Regions from separate parts of the Enterobacter sp. MGH 24 genome, predicted to be linked through region 1. Evidence: riboswitches for the same ligand, from Rfam matches in the RefSeq annotation. Region 1 holds a riboswitch; each other region holds the start of a gene.
What was found. Region 1 has a riboswitch for thiamine pyrophosphate ahead of thiM (hydroxyethylthiazole kinase). Riboswitches for the same ligand answer to the same signal wherever they lie in the genome.

Region 1 (6,297 bases):
TGGTCAGCGGCTTCGTGTGGCTTAACGATCTCAATACCGATCATCATGCCCAGACCGCGCACGTGGCCGATGACCGGATAACGTTTCGCCATCTCTTTCAGCTGGCCTTTCAGCCATTCGCCCTGTGCAGCCACTTTGCCTGCGATGTTCTGGTCTTTCAGGATTTTCAGCGTCGTCAGACCGGTTGCCATCGCCAGCTGGTTGCCGCGGAAGGTACCGGTGTGGTGACCTGGCGCCCATGCATCGAACTGCTTTTTGATACCGAGCACGGCCAGCGGCAGACCACCACCCACTGCTTTAGACATCACGATGATGTCTGGCTCAATGCCAGCGTGTTCGAAGGCGAAGAATTTACCTGTACGGGCAAAGCCAGCCTGAACTTCGTCGAGGATCAGCAGAATGCCGTGTTCCTGAGTCACTTTACGGATGCGCTGCAGCCACTCAGCCGGAGCCGGGTTCACGCCGCCTTCGCCCTGAACCGCTTCCAGGATCACCGCAGCAGGCTTACGCACGCCGCTTTCAACGTCGTTGATCAGGTTATCGAAGTAGTAAGTCAGCGCTTTCACGCCCGCTTCACCACCGATACCCAGCGGGCAACGGTACTCGTGAGGGTAAGGCATGAACTGGACTTCTGGCATCATGCCGTCAACCGCTTCTTTCGGTGACAGGTTGCCGGTCACGGACAGCGCGCCGTGGGTCATGCCGTGGTAGCCACCAGAGAAGCTGATGATACCGCTACGACCGGTCACTTTTTTCGCCAGCTTCAGCGCCGCTTCAACGGCGTCAGCACCGGATGGACCGGTGAACTGCAGGCAGTACTCTTTGCCCTGACCAGGCAGTAGAGAGAGCAGGTATTCGGAAAACGCGTCTTTCAGAGGCGTAGTCAGATCCAGAGTATGTAACGGCAAGCCGCTGGTAATGACATTTTGGATGCTTTTCAGCACATCAGGATGGTTATGGCCAAGCGCAAGAGTCCCTGCGCCTGCTAAACAGTCAAGGTATTCTTTATTATCTGCATCGGTGATCCACACGCCTTCTGCTTTAGTGATGGCTAAAGGCAGTTTGCGCGGATAACTCCTGACGTTAGATTCAAACTCGGCCTGACGGGCCAGATAGGTTTCGTTGCTTTTGTGGGCATCTACGGTGTCAATACGGACTTTATCCGTCATCATATCACTCCTACAACCGCCGCTTCGTTATGAGCCACGATTGAATAAAAAGTTAAAAAACAGATGGGGGCCTGAAAAAAACGCCGCCAATATAGAGCCTTTTGCCACGGGGCTCAATGGTTAATTTGTTTACTGTTTTGTGACACGGGGCACAGGGGGAGGGTTATCCCCGTTTTCAGAAAGAAAGTTGCACTTTATGCACAATAAAAACAGCCGCTTATGATGGTTTTGTCAGAACTGTAAAAATAGAGAAAAGAGTGTGACAAATCGTGCTTTTCGCTGATGAAAAAGGAGGCGGATGGCCTCCTTGAACACGTTATTTCTGCCTGACCTGCAAAATGCCGTGGTCGCGGCCTTTCGTTTTATTCCAGGACGCATCGGTAATACCGTTCTCATCAAGGCTAAACGATATAACAAAGCCTTCGCCGTGAATCTCGTAAAAACCCGCATTCAGACGTTTTACGGTCGCTTTCTTACCGTTGAGGGTGGCGCTAAAAAAGCCGTTTGAAATCGTGGCATTAACCGTATCAGATGAGAATGAGGCTTCACGCATCGGATCGTGAACGGTTTTCGTTTGTTCGTGTTGCGCCGCGTTTTCCGCTTTGGTTTTATTGATATCGCAAGAACCATCGCCATCGCTAATTTGGGTACATCCGGAACGCTCCAGCTGCGCGCGATAGTGCGCGTTAATGGCATGTGCCGGTGTCGCCGCGAGGGTGAACAACAGAGCAATCACTGTTAACTGTGCTTTCATCATTAAACCTTAGTTGTGGTGAGCATGTTTATGTGTATTTTCTGTCGCTCTTGCCGCATTCGCATAAGCGGCAGAGAGCGAAGCGTTATTAATGCCTTGTTGTCTTTGCTGTTCGGACAAATAGCACGTGTCATAGCTTACGCCTTTCGCCGTGCAGTTTGCGATGCGCTGATCGGGCGATACGCACCCCGCAAGTATAAATATACCCGCCACGGTAATAATTAATTTTTTCATTTTAACCCTTATAGACTACACAGATAATAGGATACATACATCGCGCCTATCCAAATTCCGACGCCAGTTAGCATCAGGTACAGCATGGCTGAGATGAATATATATCTGGACATGTTTTTTGCTATCATCGCTATTCTCACCAGAGACGAGCGGGTTATATATGTAATAGTGGTGTTTTATTTAAAAACCCACTCCGATGCCTACTGAAGCACCCATATTATTGGCGGTATCATCAGAGAAACTCACTTTGCCGATGACATGTGGATTGAAGTTCACCGATGCGCCAACTGCAATAGCGCTTTCACCTTCATAAGTTGCACCACCGGCAGAGAACATGACGCGCTGATTGGTTTGCACCTGGGGTAAACCTGCCATTGCCATCGCGCCTGAAATACCGGCGTTGGCTTGTTTTTTATTATCATCTACTTCATCACGCAATGATCTAAACTGCTGGTTTGTATTGTTATTCATGGCCTGGAGTGTCTGTCTGGTTGTCTGCAGTTCCTGAACGGTGGCGGTAATCGCCTGGCTATTATTAGCGACTTTAGTTTGTGTTGCTGTATCAATCTGCATGCGTGTCACCGTGGTTGACGTGCCGTCTTTACCATTATGACCATTCACGCCGTTGCGGCCTTTCATTCCCGCTACGCCTTGTGCCCCCGTCGCGCCGGTTTCTCCTTTATCACCTTTCGCTCCTTTTTTTCCATCTACGCCGTCAACAGGTTTTGGCGCATTCTCTAAAATCGCGGTAAGACGTTGTGCGTCGGTGACGTTGCTATCAAGGTGAGAACCAATTAAAGCGATATTGTTATATTTCGGTGTGGGTACGCTCTGCGGTTTAATTGACGGTGTAAGATTAACAAGCGGGGTGACCGTGTGTACGGGGATAATGTAGGGCAGTTTCATGGGAGCATTCGTAATGTGATGCTCATTGGTTGGATGTTGCGACCCATTCAATTTCTGTGGAATCTGTTGCGGAGGTAATACCGGCTTTTTCTGAGCGGGATTCAGATTAGTCATAGAAACAACAGGCGTGGATGTCTGCGTTGGCTTTGGAACAGGAACAATTGACGCCTGCTGAATCTCTGTAATTCGAGCACCCGCATTTTTTATTATGTCCAGGGCCTTATCAGAAATAGCCTGATCTTGCGGTGTATAATGAGCGCGATCGAGGTTAAATTTCTGAATGTTAAGTTTATACAGGCTATTCGCGGCATTCGCCTCATCCCTGATATGCTGAATAGCGTCTGACTTTTCTTGTATCGAAAAGTAAGTGGTAGCAAATACAGAACCAGAGATAGCGCAAAGAGTGATTGACGCTACAGCCGTTTTAATAAATTTCATTTGAAAGTTCTCATCATTAAATCAATAAATAAAAAAGATAAAGGTCAGATCGCTATCCTGGCGGGATGATATAAATTCTTGTTATATCTGGATTCATTTAACGTTAACCCTGAGGTTTTGGTTAGGGGACTTATTTCGTAACGTGCAGCAACTATCTATCAATGTGAAATTTTGATTATTGATCTAAATCATAAACAGCATGAATAGCTAAAACGACTCGCCACAGTGATTATGGAAAAATATTCATAAATTACAATGATATATAAAAACAAAAAGGCGAGGTTGCAAAAAGGGTTAAAAACGCCAATCCATAAATTTTATTTAAGTGTTTTGACCTGAAATTATGGAAAATACACAAAATAGTTAATATAAATTGATAGATATTTCTTAGTTCTTTATTTACGAATCTTTTTCAGGTTTTGAATGAAGGTTTTTTTCGGCTATTCATCGTCTAAGTTAATTTGGAAAAAATATTTAGGTTGCAGATTTAAGCGAGATAGCGTTCAGGCCAGATTGCAATAAAAATGAGTAAGTGGATTGTTAGATAAAAGGTAAAAATAAGTAGGTAAATCTGTATCATCGAAACCCCTTGCGCATGGCCTGCGGGCGCGGTTACACTAAATATTGACAATGAGTTTGAGTAACTCACTGTTTTATAAGTATTTTGACTCGGGGTGCCCTTCTTCATTGAAGGCTGAGAAATACCCGTATTACCTGATCTGGATAATGCCAGCGTAGGGAAGTCAGATGCCTTCCCGGTCATCGCTTCTTCACGCAAGGCAGGAGCGAACCCATGCAGCCTGACCTGCTCGATTTACACGTTTTACACCACTTCCGAACCCGTTCTCCGCTAACCCACTGTATGACCAACGATGTCGTGCAGACCTTTACGGCCAACGTTTTGCTGGCGCTTGGCGCATCACCCGCGATGGTGATTGAGGCCGAAGAGGCTGAACAGTTTGCCGCGGTAGCCGATGCGCTGCTGATTAACGTTGGCACGCTGACCTCGCCGCGTGCTCAGGCGATGCGTCGGGCAATAGAAAGCACGGTGGCGGCAGGCAAGCCCTGGACGCTGGACCCGGTTGCCGTCGGCGCCCTGACGTTCCGCACCCGCTTTTGCCATCAAATTCTTGCCCTGAAACCGGCCGCCATTCGCGGCAATGCCTCTGAAATTCTTGCCCTTGCCGGAATGAGCGCGGGCGGGCGCGGCGTTGATACAACCGATACCGCAGCCAGCGCGGTGCCCGCCGCACAGGCGCTGGCTCGCCAGACCCATGCCGTTGTGGTCGTCACCGGCGAGGTGGATTACATCACTGACGGGCAACGCACCCGCACGGTTACGGGCGGCGATCCGCTGATGACGCGCGTAGTGGGAACCGGATGCGCGCTTTCTGCCGTTGTGGCGGCGAGCTGCTCGCTGCCGGGCGACCGGATGGATAACGTCGCTGCCGCCTGCGGATGGATGAAGCGGGCCGGAACGGTCGCCGTTGCGCAGTCACGTGGGCCTGGCAGTTTTGCCAGCGCGTTTCTGGATGCGCTCTATTCGCTGGAGGAGCAGGCATGAAGCGGATTAACGCCCTGACCATTGCCGGCACCGATCCTAGCGGCGGCGCAGGGATCCAGGCTGACCTCAAAACCTTCTCGGCCCTTGGCGCGTACGGCTGCTCGGTCATTACCGCGCTGGTGGCGCAAAACACGCGTGGCGTACAGTCGGTCTATCGTATCGAACCTGATTTTGTCGCCGCGCAGCTGGATTCGGTGTTCAGCGACGTGCGTATTGATACCACCAAGATCGGCATGCTGGCCGAGACGGACATTGTGGAAGCGGTGGCCGAGCGGCTTAAACGCTATCAGGTGCAAAACGTGGTGCTGGATACCGTCATGCTGGCAAAAAGCGGTGACCCGCTGCTCTCTGCCTCCGCCGTCGAGACGCTGCGCACAAAGCTGTTGCCGCAGGTGGCGCTTATCACGCCCAATCTGCCGGAAGCCGCCGCGCTGTTAGGCACACCGCATGCGCAAACTGAACGCGAGATGAAAGCGCAGGGGAACGCGCTGCTGGCAATGGGCTGCGGCGCGGTGCTGATGAAGGGCGGTCATCTTGACGATGCTGAAAGTCCGGACTGGCTCTTTACCCGCGATGGTGAAGTACGTTTTACCGCGCCGCGCGTGCAGACCAAAAACACCCACGGTACGGGCTGTACACTCTCAGCCGCGCTGGCGGCGCTGCGTCCACGGCATGAAAGCTGGGCCGATACGGTGCGCGAAGCGAAAACCTGGCTCTCGGCGGCGCTGGCAAAAGCGGATAGTCTGGAGGTCGGTCACGGTATTGGGCCGGTTCACCATTTTCATGCATGGTGGTAGGCCTTATACTGGCAGGACACACCACGCCTGAGAAAAACAGAGATGGAACAAGCGCATACCCGGTTAATCGCCCAACTGAATGAACGGATCGCCGCGCCTGACAACACGCCGCTATACCTGAAATTTGCCGAAACGGTAAAAAATGCGGTGCGAAGCGGCATGTTAGAGCACGGGAATATTTTGCCCGGCGAGCGCGATCTGAGCCAGTTAACCGGGGTGTCGCGCATCACCGTGCGAAAAGCGATGCAGGCGCTGGAGGAAGAGGGCGTGGTGACGCGTTCCCGTGGTTATGGCACGCAAATCAACAACATCTTTGAATATTCGCTGAAAGAGGCGCGCGGCTTTTCCCAGCAGGTGGTGTTGCGCGGTCAAAAGCCGAATACGCTATGGTTCAACAAGCGGGTAGTGAAGTGCCCGGAAGAGGTCGCAAACCAC
Region 2 (6,297 bases), 2.9 Mb from region 1:
CTGATGCGGTTGCTCATGGAAAAACCGCAGTAGGTGCAGTCGTTGGCGCACAGGTTTGAGAGATAGAGCGGCACGTAGAAGCTCACCGTGTTGCCAAAACGCTGGCGGGTGAGCCGCTGCGCTCGCTGGGCCATCGGTTCGAGGTACGCGCTGGCCGCCGGGGAGAGCAGGGCCATCAGATCCTCGCGGGTCAGATGGCGGGCATGCAGCGCGCGCTCCACGTCAGCCGCCGTTTTGCTGTTGATGCGCAGGGAAATGTCGTCCCAGCTCAGCTGCCGCCAGCGATCGGTAAACGTGCTCATGAGATCGCCTCCAGAAAACCGGTCAGCGGGCTGGTGGCCTGCGCCTGGAAACTGCGCGAGCCGGGGCCGGACTCCCTTGCCAGCAGGCCAGCCTCTACGGCCATGCGGAACGCACGCGCCATCATGACCGGATCGTCGGCAACCGCGATGGCCGTGTTGACCAGTACCGCGTCGGCGCCCATCTCCAGCGCCTGCGCGGCATGGCTGGGCACGCCAATGCCCGCATCAACCACCACCGGTACGGTAGCCTGCTCAATAATGATTTCCAGCATCGCGCGGGTTTCCAGCCCCTGGTTGGAGCCAATGGGGGCGCCCAGCGGCATGACGGCGGCGCAGCCGACCTCTTCCAGCCGTTTGCACAGGACCGGGTCGGCGCCGCAGTAAGGCAGGACGGTAAACCCTTGCTGCACCAGCTTTTCAGCCGCTTTCAGCGTTTCGATGGGGTCAGGCAGCAGCCAGCGGGCGTCAGGATGAATTTCCAGCTTCAGCCAGCGGGTGCCGAGCGCCTCGCGGGCCAGCTGCGCGGCGAAAATCGCCTCTTCGGCCGTTTTGGCACCGGAGGTGTTGGGCAGCAGCGTGACGCCAGCCTCCAGTAAAGGAGCGAGTATGGCATCGCTGTGATGACGCAGATCCACGCGCTTGAGCGCCAGCGTCACCAGCTGGCTGCCGCTTTCGCGAATGGCATCCACCATCAGCTGCGGCGAGGCGAACTTTCCGGTTCCGGTAAACAGATGTGAATCAAAGACTTTATCGGCAATACGTAACATCTCAGCCCCCTGCGATAACCTGAAACAGCAGGATCTGGTCGCCGTCATTGACCTGCTGATGTTCCCACTGCTCGCGCGGCAGGATCTGTTGATTGAGCGCCAGCGCCGTTCCCGGCTTGAGCTGACGCAGCTTGTCGAGCAGTACCGCAACGGTGAGCCCGTCGTCGCATCTCATCGGCTCATCGTTAAACAGAATGCGCATCGCGGCCTCCGCATACCGGGCAGCGGCTGGCGCGGTGTAACGCCAGGTGGCGCCAGCCGCTGGAGCGGGCATCGAACAGCCGCAGCGTATTGCGTTCCGTCTCCATGCCGCTGAGCAGCTTGATGGCTTCCAGCGCCTGCATTGTGCCCATTACGCCGACCACCGGACCAAGAATGCCCGCCGTACGGCAGTTGCGCGCTGGCTCTGCATCATCCGGCCACAGGCAGCGATAGCAGCCCTGCGACCACGGCGGGGTCAGGACCATCATCTGCCCGCCGAACCCCACCGCGCTGGCGGTGATAAGCGGCGTATTATTTGCCACGCAGGCGGCGTTAATCGCCTGGCGCGTCGCCATGTTGTCCGTGCAGTCCAGCACCACGTCGGCAAGGGCGACCTCGCGGCGCAGGCTTTCACCGCTGAGCCGATCCTGCAGGGCAATCAGCTCGATATCCGGGTTGAGCTGGTTCAGGCGCTGCCGGGTGACTTGCGCTTTCGGCTGGTTGATATCTTCGGTGGTGAAGAGGATTTGTCGCTGCAGGTTGCTGAGGTGTACCTCGTCGTCGTCGGCCAGCACCAGCGTACCGATACCTGCACCTGCCAGATAAAGCGCGGCGGGCGCGCCTAACCCGCCCAGACCGACAATCAGCACCCGGCTGGCGAGCAGTTTTTGCTGTCCGTCGATGGCGATATCTTCCAGCAGGATCTGACGGCTATAGCGCATAAAATCGCGGTCATTCATCACCCGCTCCTGCCAGCTGTAACAGCTGTTCGGTGGCGAACCGCCAGTCTGCGGCCTGGGTGATGGCGCTGACGACGGCGATACTGCCGACGCCGGTCTCCAGCACCGCCGGGGCGCGTTCAAGGCTGATTCCGCCGATGGCGACGGTAGGGTATTCGGCAAGGCGTTTGACGTGACTCGCCAGCTGCGCCAGGCCCTGCGGTGCGGAGGGCATCTGCTTGGTTTGCGTCGGGAAGACGTGACCCAGCGCGATGTAAGAGGGACGGGCCGCCAGCGCCACGTCGATCTCCATGTCATCGTGTGTTGAAACGCCAAGACGCAGCCCGGCTTCGCGGATAGCGCTCAGATCCGTTGTTTCCAGGTCCTCCTGGCCCAGATGCACGCCGTAAGCCTCGTGCTTAACGGCCAGCCGCCAGTAGTCGTTGATAAACAGACGGGCGTTATACTGGCGCCCCAGCGCAATGGCGGTAACCACATCGGTTTCCACCTCGTCATCGCGTTTATCCTTGATGCGCAGCTGGAGAGTGCGGACGCCGGCTTCCAGCAGGCGCGCTATCCACTCTACGCTGTCCACCACCGGATAGAGCCCTAACCGAAAGGGGACGGGCGGGAAATCGGGCTGGTACATTACGCCTCCTCTTTTTTGAGGTAGATTTCGCCGCCTCTGGCGCGGAAGGTTTCAGACATGTCCGCCATACCCACTTCAATGGTTTGCGCGGCGGCGTAGTCGCGCACCTCCTGGCTGATTTTCATCGAGCAGAATTTTGGCCCGCACATCGAGCAGAAGTGCGCGACTTTGCCCGATTCCTGCGGCAGGGTCTCGTCGTGATAGGCGCGCGCGGTGAACGGGTCCAGCGCCAGGTTGAACTGATCTTCCCAGCGGAATTCGAAGCGCGCCTTTGACATGGCGTTATCGCGGATTTGCGCGCCCGGGTGACCTTTGGCCAGATCCGCGGCGTGGGCGGCAATCTTGTAGGTAATCAGCCCCTTCTTCACGTCCTCTTTGTTAGGCAGGCCGAGGTGCTCTTTCGGCGTCACGTAGCAGAGCATGGCGCAGCCGAACCAGCCGATCATCGCCGCCCCAATGCCTGACGTGAAGTGGTCATAGCCCGGTGCGATGTCGGTTGTCAGTGGCCCCAGCGTGTAGAACGGCGCTTCGTGGCAGTGCTCCAGCTCTTCGGTCATGTTGCGGCGGATCATCTGCATCGGCACGTGTCCCGGGCCTTCAATCATCACCTGCACGTCATACTCCCAGGCGATTTTGGTCAGCTCGCCCAGCGTGTGCAGCTCGGCAAACTGCGCTTCGTCGTTGGCGTCGCGAATAGAGCCCGGACGCAGGCCGTCGCCCAGTGACAGAGAAACATCGTACGCGGCGCAGATTTCGCAGATCTCGCGGAAGTGCTCGTAGAGGAAGTTTTCCTGATGATGGGAGAGGCACCACTTCGCCATGATGGAACCGCCGCGCGAGACGATGCCGGTCAGACGCTTCGCCGTCATCGGCACGTAGCGCAGCAGCACGCCCGCGTGAATGGTGAAGTAGTCCACGCCCTGTTCAGCCTGCTCCAGCAGCGTGTCGCGGAACGCTTCCCAGGTGAGGTCTTCGGCAATGCCGTTGACCTTCTCCAGCGCCTGATAAATCGGGACGGTGCCAATCGGTACCGGGCTGTTACGCAGGATCCATTCGCGGGTTTCATGGATATAGCGGCCGGTGGAGAGGTCCATTACCGTGTCCGCGCCCCAGCGCGTTGACCAGACCAGCTTTTCCACCTCTTCTTCGATGGAGGAGGTGACGGCCGAGTTACCGATGTTCGCGTTGACCTTCACCAGGAAGTTGCGGCCGATAATCATCGGCTCGGATTCCGGGTGGTTAATGTTGGCGGGGATGATCGCGCGGCCTGCGGCCACTTCGTCACGCACAAACTCCGGCGTGATGTTCTCCGGCAGGCGTGCGCCAAAGCCTTCACCCGGATGCTGGTAGCGCAGCACTTCGCTGCGGATGCGCTCGCGGCCCATGTTTTCGCGGATGGCGATGAACTCCATCTCCGGCGTGACGACGCCCTGGCGCGCGTAGTGCAGCTGGGTCACGCATTTGCCCGCTTTAGCGCGTTTTGGCGTCAGCAGGCCGGTAAAGCGCAGCGCGTCCAGGCCGTCGTCGGCCAGGCGCTCTTTGGTGTACGCAGAGCTGCGCACGCTCAGTTCTTCGCAGTCGTTGCGCGCATCAATCCACGGCTGGCGCAGCTTAGCCAGACCCTGCTGGACGTTGATCGTAACAGATGGGTCGCCGTACGGGCCGGAGGTGTCATACACCGGCACGGCTTCGTTGTCTTCAAACTGCGGATCCTCTTTGCTGCCGCCGATAAGCGTCGGGCTGAGCTGAATTTCGCGCATCGGGACGCGGATATCGGCCTGCGAGCCGGAAATGTAGATGCGTTTCGAGTTCGGGAAAGCGGTACCTTCCAGGGTATCGATGAAGTGTTGGGCCTGTGCGCGCTGTTCGCGGCGGGTCAGTTTTGCAGTAGACATAGCTCATTCCAAAAGTGAAGGACATGGCTTGTCAGACGACGGATGAAGCAAGAGAGGATCGCCCCTGGGCGATACAACAGCTGTTTGACTCTTGTTCCCTTCGCAGGTATTAGCCTGATCAGGTTCCGCGGATCCCGAATTAACGGTCTCAGCCCGCGCTTTCAGGCGCTGGGCACTCCGACAAGAAAAATCCCCCTCGTGAGAGGGGCGAATGGTTGTAAATTACTCGTTAACGATGAAGAACTCAAGCAGGGCGCGCGACGTTCTCTTCGTTACTGATGTTCAAATCATTGTCCAGTACGAGAGCGATCAGCTTATCTTCCAGCGTGAATCGCTCTTCCAGCGCCTCACCGAGGTCGGATAGCGCACGCTGAAACTCAAGATAGTTATCGTGATCGATGGCGTTCTCGAGCGCGGAATCATAGTAATCCATGATCTGCTGGGTGTTGGCTTCCAGCAGCGGATAGAGTTTGCTGGCCGCTAAATACGGTGTTGTCCCTTCCATTTCGCGGATAATGCGTTCATAAATATTGAAATGGCCGTCGGACAGATAGTCGACCAGGCCCTGACAAAAATCATCCAGCGCTTTTTCATTCAGTCGCATAAACGATTCTTTGCCAGGCTTAATACCGACCAGATTGTAATAAGCCACGAGTAGATGCTTGCGCACATGTAGCCAGCGATCCACCAGTTTGTTACTTCCTCTAACGCGCTCAGTCAGGCTTTCCAGCTGGTTTAACATGGTCGACTCCGCAAAATGTAGGATTGAATCTGCTTATCCAGAATGTAACCACAATGCTAACAACATGTCAGTGAAGCGAAGGTAGTGCAATAGATATGGATCGTATTATTGAAAAATCAGATCTTGGTTGGTGGATCGTCAGTCACGAACAAAAGTTATGGCTGCCTGCCGGAGAGTTGCCCTACGGTGCAGCGGAAATGTTCGATCTTGTAGGCCAGCGCGCGCTGAAGATTGGCGAGTGGCAGGGCGATCCTGTGTGGTTGATCCAACAGGCTCGCCGCCAGGATATGGGATCCGTTCGCCAGGTGCTGGATCTGGATGTCGGGCTGTTCCAGCTGGCGGGGCGCGGCGTGCAGCTGGCAGAGTTTTACCGCTCGCATAAATACTGCGGCTACTGCGGATACACCATGCATCCGAGCAAAACCGAGTGGGCGTTGCTCTGTAACCACTGTCGCGAACGCTATTACCCGCAGATCGCACCGTGCATCATTGTCGCTATCCGCCGGGAGGATTCCATCCTGCTGGCGCAGCATACCCGCCATCGCAACGGCGTTCACACCGTGCTGGCCGGCTTCGTCGAAGTGGGCGAAACGCTGGAGCAGGCGGTGGCGCGCGAGGTGATGGAGGAGAGCGGAATCAAAGTGAAGAACCTGCGCTACGTCACCTCCCAGCCGTGGCCGTTCCCGCAGTCGCTGATGACGGCATTTATGGCCGAATACGACAGCGGCGAGATTGTTATCGACCAGAAAGAGCTGTTGGACGCGAACTGGTATCGCTACGACGATTTACCGCTGTTACCTCCGCCGGGCACCGTGGCGCGTCGGCTGATAGAAGATACCGTGGCGATGTGTCGGGCCGAGTATGAGTAGTGTTACACTGGGGCCATGACGCTTAAGGAACTGCAAAAATGACCGAACTGAAGAACGATCGTTATCTGCGTGCGCTGCTGCGCCAGCCCGTTGATGTCACCCCGGTGTGGATGATGCGCCAGGCGGGACGCTATCTGCCAGAGTACAAAGCCA
Region 3 (6,297 bases), 2.4 Mb from region 1:
AAAATTCAATGTACTGAACGTGATGACGCATATTGATCCAGCCCACTAATCAGAACGCATAAATACAGTGTGACGCAAGCGATCGTTAAGGTTTCGTTAATTAATCTGCGTCACACTGCATCGCATGAGCACTCTCATTATTGAGGTAAAAAGCGATGAACCCAACATTACGCGATACGCTTCCCCATAAAGAAACGCCTTTTCTTCGCATACTGCACATTCTTGTGGCCGTACTGGTTCTGGCCCAGATTATCAATTCTAATTTCACCGAAAGTGAAGCCCTCCACGAATCCGGGTTAAACGGAATTATCACCTGGGTCCATGTTATCTCCGGATTTGGTTTAATTTTTTGTGGCATTGCCATGATGGCATGGATGTTAACCCAGCGCGGATTTAAGTATTACTTCGCCTGGCTGGCGCTGGATTTTCGTGGAATTGTTGACGATATTCGCACCCTCGCGCAGCGTCAGCTTCCTGACGCGCATGCCGGCGGCATGGCGGCAACGGTGCAAGGTCTTGGCGTGCTGGCGCTGCTGGGCGTTGCACTCTGCGGCGCGGCCTGGTTCGTGCTGAACGCCACGCTCGGGCCGGTTTCGTCCGTCACGGAATCCGTCCTGGATTTGCATAAATTCCTGACGGTCTTTATCGAGACATATTTCTGGGCACACGGTTTCATGGGCCTCGTTCATATGTACCTGACGCTACGCGCACAGCGTAAATATCAGTATTCAGAATAAAACAGTTCGCAGAGCCCGGCGTTCCCGGGCTCCGTTTCACTCATCCAATCACACGTCTTTTACGCGGCAGGTCAGCAGGAGCGTCACGACGGATAGCGCCGCAATCATCCAGTAGACAGACGCATGCCCATAGCTTTGCGCCAGCGCCCCCTGAATCACGCCAGCCAGAATCACTCCGGTTGAAATACTGTTGGTAAAAAGCGTGGTCGCCGAACCTGCACGACCGGGCATGAGATCCTGAAACCAGAGCATGCCGATCCCGGCAACAATCCCAATAAACACGGCGTTAAACAGCTGAAGAGCCAGCAACGCTTCTCGCGAATGGAAAAGGATCAGCCCCGCGTAGAACAGCACCCCGGCCGCCACGGCGACGATCATCATCCTGCGCTTTCCAAAGCGCTTAACGTAGTAACCCGCCAGAATCATTGCCGGAATTTCCAGCCCGGCGGCAGTTCCCATTAAGATCCCCGCGAGTTTGTCCGGTAAACCCAGATCGCTGCTGATCCACAGCGGCATATCGATGATGTACATGGTGTTGCAGGTCCACATCAGCGTGGAGGCAATAAACAGCATGCGGACGTTTTTGTCCTGCCAGCCGCTCACCTGGGTGACAGGTTTATCCGTCGCCTGTTCGACGCGCGCCACGGACGGCAGCGCAAAGGCAATCAATACCAGGCTGATGACAAAAATCCCGGCGGCAATGGAAAACATGGTGGTAAAGCCGTAGTTCAACGCCAGCATGAAGGCCAGCGGTGGGCCAATGACCCACGCCAGCGAAAGCTGGGCACGCATCACCGAGCTGAACATCACCACTTCACGCGCCGAGTTATCCGCATATTCACGGGCCAGCGCGAACAGCTGCGGCATGGCGGTGTTCGCCAGCGACGCCAGCAGTACGCCGCAGGTAATCAGCGTCAGGTAGTGGCGGTTGAAGGCAAAGAGCAGCGCGTTACCCACGGCCATGGCGCAGCAAAAGAGGATCAGCTTACGACGATCGCCCTGGCTATCCGATCGTTTCGCCAGCGCGAGGCTGACCAGGATCCCCGCAATCGCGTTGACGGTATAAAACAGGCCGACCCAAAACGGCTGTGCCCCCACCTCGCGGCTGAGAAACAGGCTCAGCGTCGGCGCCTGCAGCGCCCCCGCCACGCCCATCATAAAGGCCACCAGCATAAAAGCGGCATACACGCCGTTCAGGCGTCGCCCCATCGTCATCAACCACAGCATGCGCAAGTCCTTGTGAAAGCGAATCGAAATTGGGTGAAAGAATAAACGAAAAAAGCCAGCAAAAACATTTTGCTGGCGGGTGATTAGCACCAATACTCAGTCACACATGATCGAGGCGAGTTAGCGGGAAGAGGTCGGTGTTGTAACGTCCCACTGCATCAATTCTTCTAACGTTTTCAGCCGTTGCTCGGCACACCGGCGGGCCAGCCAGGACGATCCCTTCGTCGCTGAAAAGTACTGCTGATAAAACTGACGTGCGGTAGACCTCTTCATAATTTACCTCCTCGCTTCATCGAGGAGAATTATTGGCCTAATATAGGGATAAATAAATTGCTGGTTTTTTGTCAGGAGTTCCCCTTTTATGCCTTCCGGTCGTCTGCAACAACAGTTTATCCGCCTCTGGCAGTGCTGCGAGGGGCAATCGCAGGAGACCACGCTCAACGAGCTGGCTGACCTGCTTAGCTGCTCCCGCCGCCATATGCGCACGCTGCTCAACACCATGCAGCAACAGGGCTGGTTAAGCTGGGAAGCGGAGGCGGGACGCGGCAAACGTTCGCGGCTGACCTTTCTCTATACCGGGCTGGCGTTGCAGCAGCAGCGCGCGGAAGACCTGCTTGAGCAGGACCGCATCGATCAGCTGGTACAGCTGGTGGGTGACAAGGCCGCCGTGCGCCAGATGCTGGTTTCCCATCTCGGACGCAGCTTTCGTCAGGGCCGACACATTCTGCGGGTGCTCTACTACCGTCCGATGAAAAATCTATTGCCCGGCACGGCCTTACGCCGCTCTGAAACCCATATGGCCCGGCAAATCTTCAGCGGCCTGACGCGGATAAATGAGGAAAATGGGGAACTGGAGGCGGATATCGCGCACCACTGGCAGCAGGTTTCCCCGCTTCACTGGCGCTTTTTCTTACGCCCCGGCATCCATTTTCACCACGGCCGCGAGCTGGAAATGCACGACGTCATCGCGTCTCTGGAGCGAGCACGCAAGCTCCCGCTCTACTCGCATATCTCCCGCGTCCACTCCCCCACGGCCTGGACGCTGGATATTGAGCTGTCGCAGCAGGATAAGTGGCTTCCCTGGCTGCTGGGCTACGTGCCGTCGATGATTCTGCCCGGCGAGTGGGAAACATTGAACAATTTTGCCAGCCTGCCAATTGGCACCGGGCCCTACTCCGTCTCCCGCAATAACAGCAACCAGCTGAAAATCCGCGCGTTCGATGACTACTTTGGCTATCGGGCGCTGATCGACGAAGTGAACGTATGGGTATTACCGGATCTCAATGAAGACCTGAGCTGCGGGCTGACGCTTGAAGGCCCCACCACCGGAGAAAAGGCCGTGGAGAGCCGCCTGGAGGAGGGCTGCTACTATCTCCTCTTTGACCGCCGCACCCACCGTGGGGCAAACCAGGCCGTCCGCAAGTGGATCAGCCACGTTTTGTCCCCTTCCAACCTGATCTACCATGCGGAAGAGCAGTACCAGACATACTGGTTCCCGGCGTACGGCCTGCTTCCGCGCTGGCACCACGCCCGCCCGGTGCACTGCGACAAACCCGCAGGGCTGGAGTCCATCACCCTGACCTACTACCGCGAGCACGTAGAGCATCGTTTTATCGCCAGAATCATGACCCGACTGCTGGCAGCCGAGGGGGTCAAGCTGGAGATCAGGGAAGTGGACTATGACGAATGGCATCAGGGAGAGATCGCCAGTGATATCTGGCTCAACAGCGCCAACTTTACCCTGCCGCTCGATTTTTCCCTTTTCTCGCATCTGTATGAAGTGCCTCTCATCCAGCACTGCATCGACCGTGACTGGCAGCAGGACGCCGCCCAGTGGCGTGCGGGAGATATGAATCTTGCAGCGTGGTGCCAGCAGCTGCTGGCCGAGCAGGCGATCGTCCCGTTGATCCACCACTGGCTGATGATCCAGGGCCAGCGCAGCATGCGCGGCCTGCGGATGAACACCCTGGGCTGGTTTGATTTTAAATCCGCCTGGTTTGCGCCGCCGGAGCCATAACGCTTTCGTAATATTCACCAAATCATTACAATAGCGCCGTTCTCAACGGGGTGCTGCATCACAGATGTGCGCTGAGATAATACCCGTCGAACCTGATCCGGATAACGCCGGCGAAGGGATTTGAGGCTGTTGCTCAAAATCCTTTGCCACTCAACTTTGAGGTGCAAAGTGTTAAAAAAAGTTCTTCCCCTGCTGGCGCTGTTTGCGCTGCCTGCTTTTGCCAAGCCCGTCCTGACGGTCTACACCTATGACTCTTTCTCTGCCGACTGGGGCCCTGGCCCGGTGGTTAAAAAAGCCTTTGAAGCGGACTGTAACTGCGAGCTGAAGTTCGTGGCGCTGGAAGATGGCGTGTCGCTGCTCAACCGTCTGCGCATGGAAGGGAAAAACAGCAAGGCCGACGTGGTGCTCGGGCTGGATAACAACCTGCTGGACGCCGCCTCGCAGACCAAACTGTTTGCCAAAAGCGGCGTCGCGGCAGATGCCGTTAACGTGCCGGGCGGCTGGAAAAACGACACCTTTGTGCCGTTCGATTACGGCTACTTTGCTTTTGTTTACGACAAAAATAAGCTGAAAAACCCGCCGAAGAGCCTGAAAGAGCTGGTCGAAAGCGATCAGAAATGGCGCGTGATTTATGAAGACCCGCGTACCAGTACGCCTGGCCTGGGCCTGCTGCTGTGGATGCAAAAGGTCTACGGGGATAAAGCGCCGGAAGCGTGGCAGAAGCTGGCCGCCAAAACCGTCACCGTCACCAAGGGCTGGAGCGAAGCCTATGGCCTGTTCCTGAAAGGTGAAAGCGACCTGGTGCTGAGCTACACCACCTCTCCGGCCTACCACATTATCGCCGAGAAGAAAGATAACTACGCCGCCGCTAATTTTGGTGAAGGACACTATCTGCAGGTGGAAGTCGCCGCGCGTACCGCCGCCAGCAAACAGCCGGAGCTGGCCGAGAAGTTCCTGAAGTTTATGGTTTCACCGGCGTTCCAGAATGCGATTCCCGCAGGCAACTGGATGTATCCGGTCACTAACATTGCCCTGCCCGCAGGTTTCGAGCAGTTGACCAAACCAAAAACCTCGCTGGAGTTTACGCCGCAGCAGGTCGCCGCGCAGCGTGCAGCATGGGTAAGTGAATGGCAACGCGCCGTCAGCCGCTGATTCCCGGCTGGTTACTTCCCGGGCTCCTCGCCGCCATAGTGATGGTGGTGGTCAGCCTGGGGGCTTTTCTTGCACTGTGGTTCAACGCGCCAGAGAGTGACCTGCTCGCGCTCTGGCACGACGGCTACCTCTGGCACGTTATCCGGTTCTCCTTCTGGCAGGCGTCGCTTTCTGCCCTGCTGTCGGCGATCCCGGCCATTTTTCTGGCGCGCGCCCTGTATCGGCGGCGTTTCCCCGGCAGGCTTGCCCTGCTGCGGCTGTGCGCGATGACGCTGATCCTGCCCGTGCTGGTGGCGGTATTTGGTATTCTGAGCGTTTACGGTCGCCAGGGCTGGCTGGCCTCGCTATTCGGCCTGCTTGGTCTGGAATGGTCATTCTCGCCTTACGGCCTGCAGGGCATTCTGCTGGCGCACGTCTTTTTCAATATGCCGATGGCAACGCGCCTCTTTTTGCAGGCGCTGGAAAATATTCCCGGCGAACAGCGTCAGGTTGCCGCCCAGCTCGGCATGCGCGGCTGGTCATTCTTCCGCTTTGTCGAATGGCCGTGGCTGCGCCGCCAGCTCCCGCCGGTAGCGGCATTAATCTTTATGCTCTGTTTTGCCAGCTTTGCCACCGTGCTGTCGCTCGGCGGCGGGCCGCAGGCTACCACCATTGAGCTGGCGATTTACCAGGCGCTAAGTTACGACTACGATCCCGGTCGCGCCGCGCTGCTGGCGATGGTGCAGATGGCGTGCTGCCTTGCGCTGGTGTTACTCAGCCAGCGGCTGAGCAAAGCGATCCCCGCAGGAAGCAATAATCTTTCTGGCTGGCGCGATCCGCAGGACAGCCTGCACAGCCGCATCTCGGACGTGATGCTGATCGCGCTGGCGCTCCTGCTTCTGCTGCCGCCGCTGCTGGCCGTGATCGCCGATGGCCTCAACAGGAATGTGGTGTCGGTACTGCAACAGCCGGTCCTGTGGCAAGCCACATGGACCTCGTTGCGCATTGCGCTGGCAGCCGGGCTACTGTGCGTGACGCTGACCATGATGTTGCTCTGGAGCAGCCGCGAGCTGTACGCGCGACATGCCCGTAAAGCCGGACAGGCGCTGGAGCTGACGGGCATGCTGATCCTGGCGATGCCGGGCATCGTGCTGGCGACGGGCTTCTTTTTACTGTTCAACAGCA

Region 2: linked by a shared signal. The riboswitch ahead of thiC (phosphomethylpyrimidine synthase ThiC) and the one ahead of thiM (hydroxyethylthiazole kinase) in region 1 are both predicted to bind thiamine pyrophosphate.
Region 3: linked by a shared signal. The riboswitch ahead of thiB (thiamine ABC transporter substrate binding subunit) and the one ahead of thiM (hydroxyethylthiazole kinase) in region 1 are both predicted to bind thiamine pyrophosphate.

What each region holds. Positions count from the first base shown of each region.
Region 1 is NZ_KI535657.1:4,509,290-4,515,586, reverse strand. It holds gene L370_RS00965 (diaminobutyrate--2-oxoglutarate transaminase) at 1-1,172, opposite strand, end outside; gene L370_RS00970 (hypothetical protein) at 1,486-1,923, opposite strand; gene L370_RS23535 (hypothetical protein) at 1,933-2,157, opposite strand; gene L370_RS23755 (YadA C-terminal domain-containing protein) at 2,338-3,501, opposite strand; TPP riboswitch at 4,162-4,259, shown strand; gene thiM (hydroxyethylthiazole kinase) at 4,295-5,065, shown strand; gene thiD (bifunctional hydroxymethylpyrimidine kinase/phosphomethylpyrimidine kinase) at 5,062-5,862, shown strand; gene L370_RS00990 (GntR family transcriptional regulator) at 5,905-6,297, shown strand, end outside.
Region 2 is NZ_KI535657.1:1,651,748-1,658,044, forward strand. It holds gene thiH (2-iminoacetate synthase ThiH) at 1-302, opposite strand, end outside; gene thiG (thiazole synthase) at 299-1,069, opposite strand; gene thiS (sulfur carrier protein ThiS) at 1,071-1,271, opposite strand; gene thiF (thiazole biosynthesis adenylyltransferase ThiF) at 1,255-2,010, opposite strand; gene thiE (thiamine phosphate synthase) at 2,003-2,638, opposite strand; gene thiC (phosphomethylpyrimidine synthase ThiC) at 2,638-4,533, opposite strand; TPP riboswitch at 4,612-4,723, opposite strand; gene L370_RS13995 (Rsd/AlgQ family anti-sigma factor) at 4,778-5,275, opposite strand; gene nudC (NAD(+) diphosphatase) at 5,371-6,144, shown strand; gene hemE (uroporphyrinogen decarboxylase) at 6,183-6,297, shown strand, end outside.
Region 3 is NZ_KI535657.1:2,155,910-2,162,206, reverse strand. It holds gene L370_RS11610 (cation diffusion facilitator family transporter) at 1-49, shown strand, start outside; gene L370_RS11615 (cytochrome b/b6 domain-containing protein) at 156-737, shown strand; gene L370_RS11620 (sugar efflux transporter) at 786-1,964, opposite strand; gene sgrT (glucose uptake inhibitor SgrT) at 2,085-2,237, opposite strand; gene sgrR (HTH-type transcriptional regulator SgrR) at 2,326-3,981, shown strand; TPP riboswitch at 4,018-4,118, shown strand; gene thiB (thiamine ABC transporter substrate binding subunit) at 4,150-5,133, shown strand; gene thiP (thiamine/thiamine pyrophosphate ABC transporter permease ThiP) at 5,109-6,297, shown strand, end outside.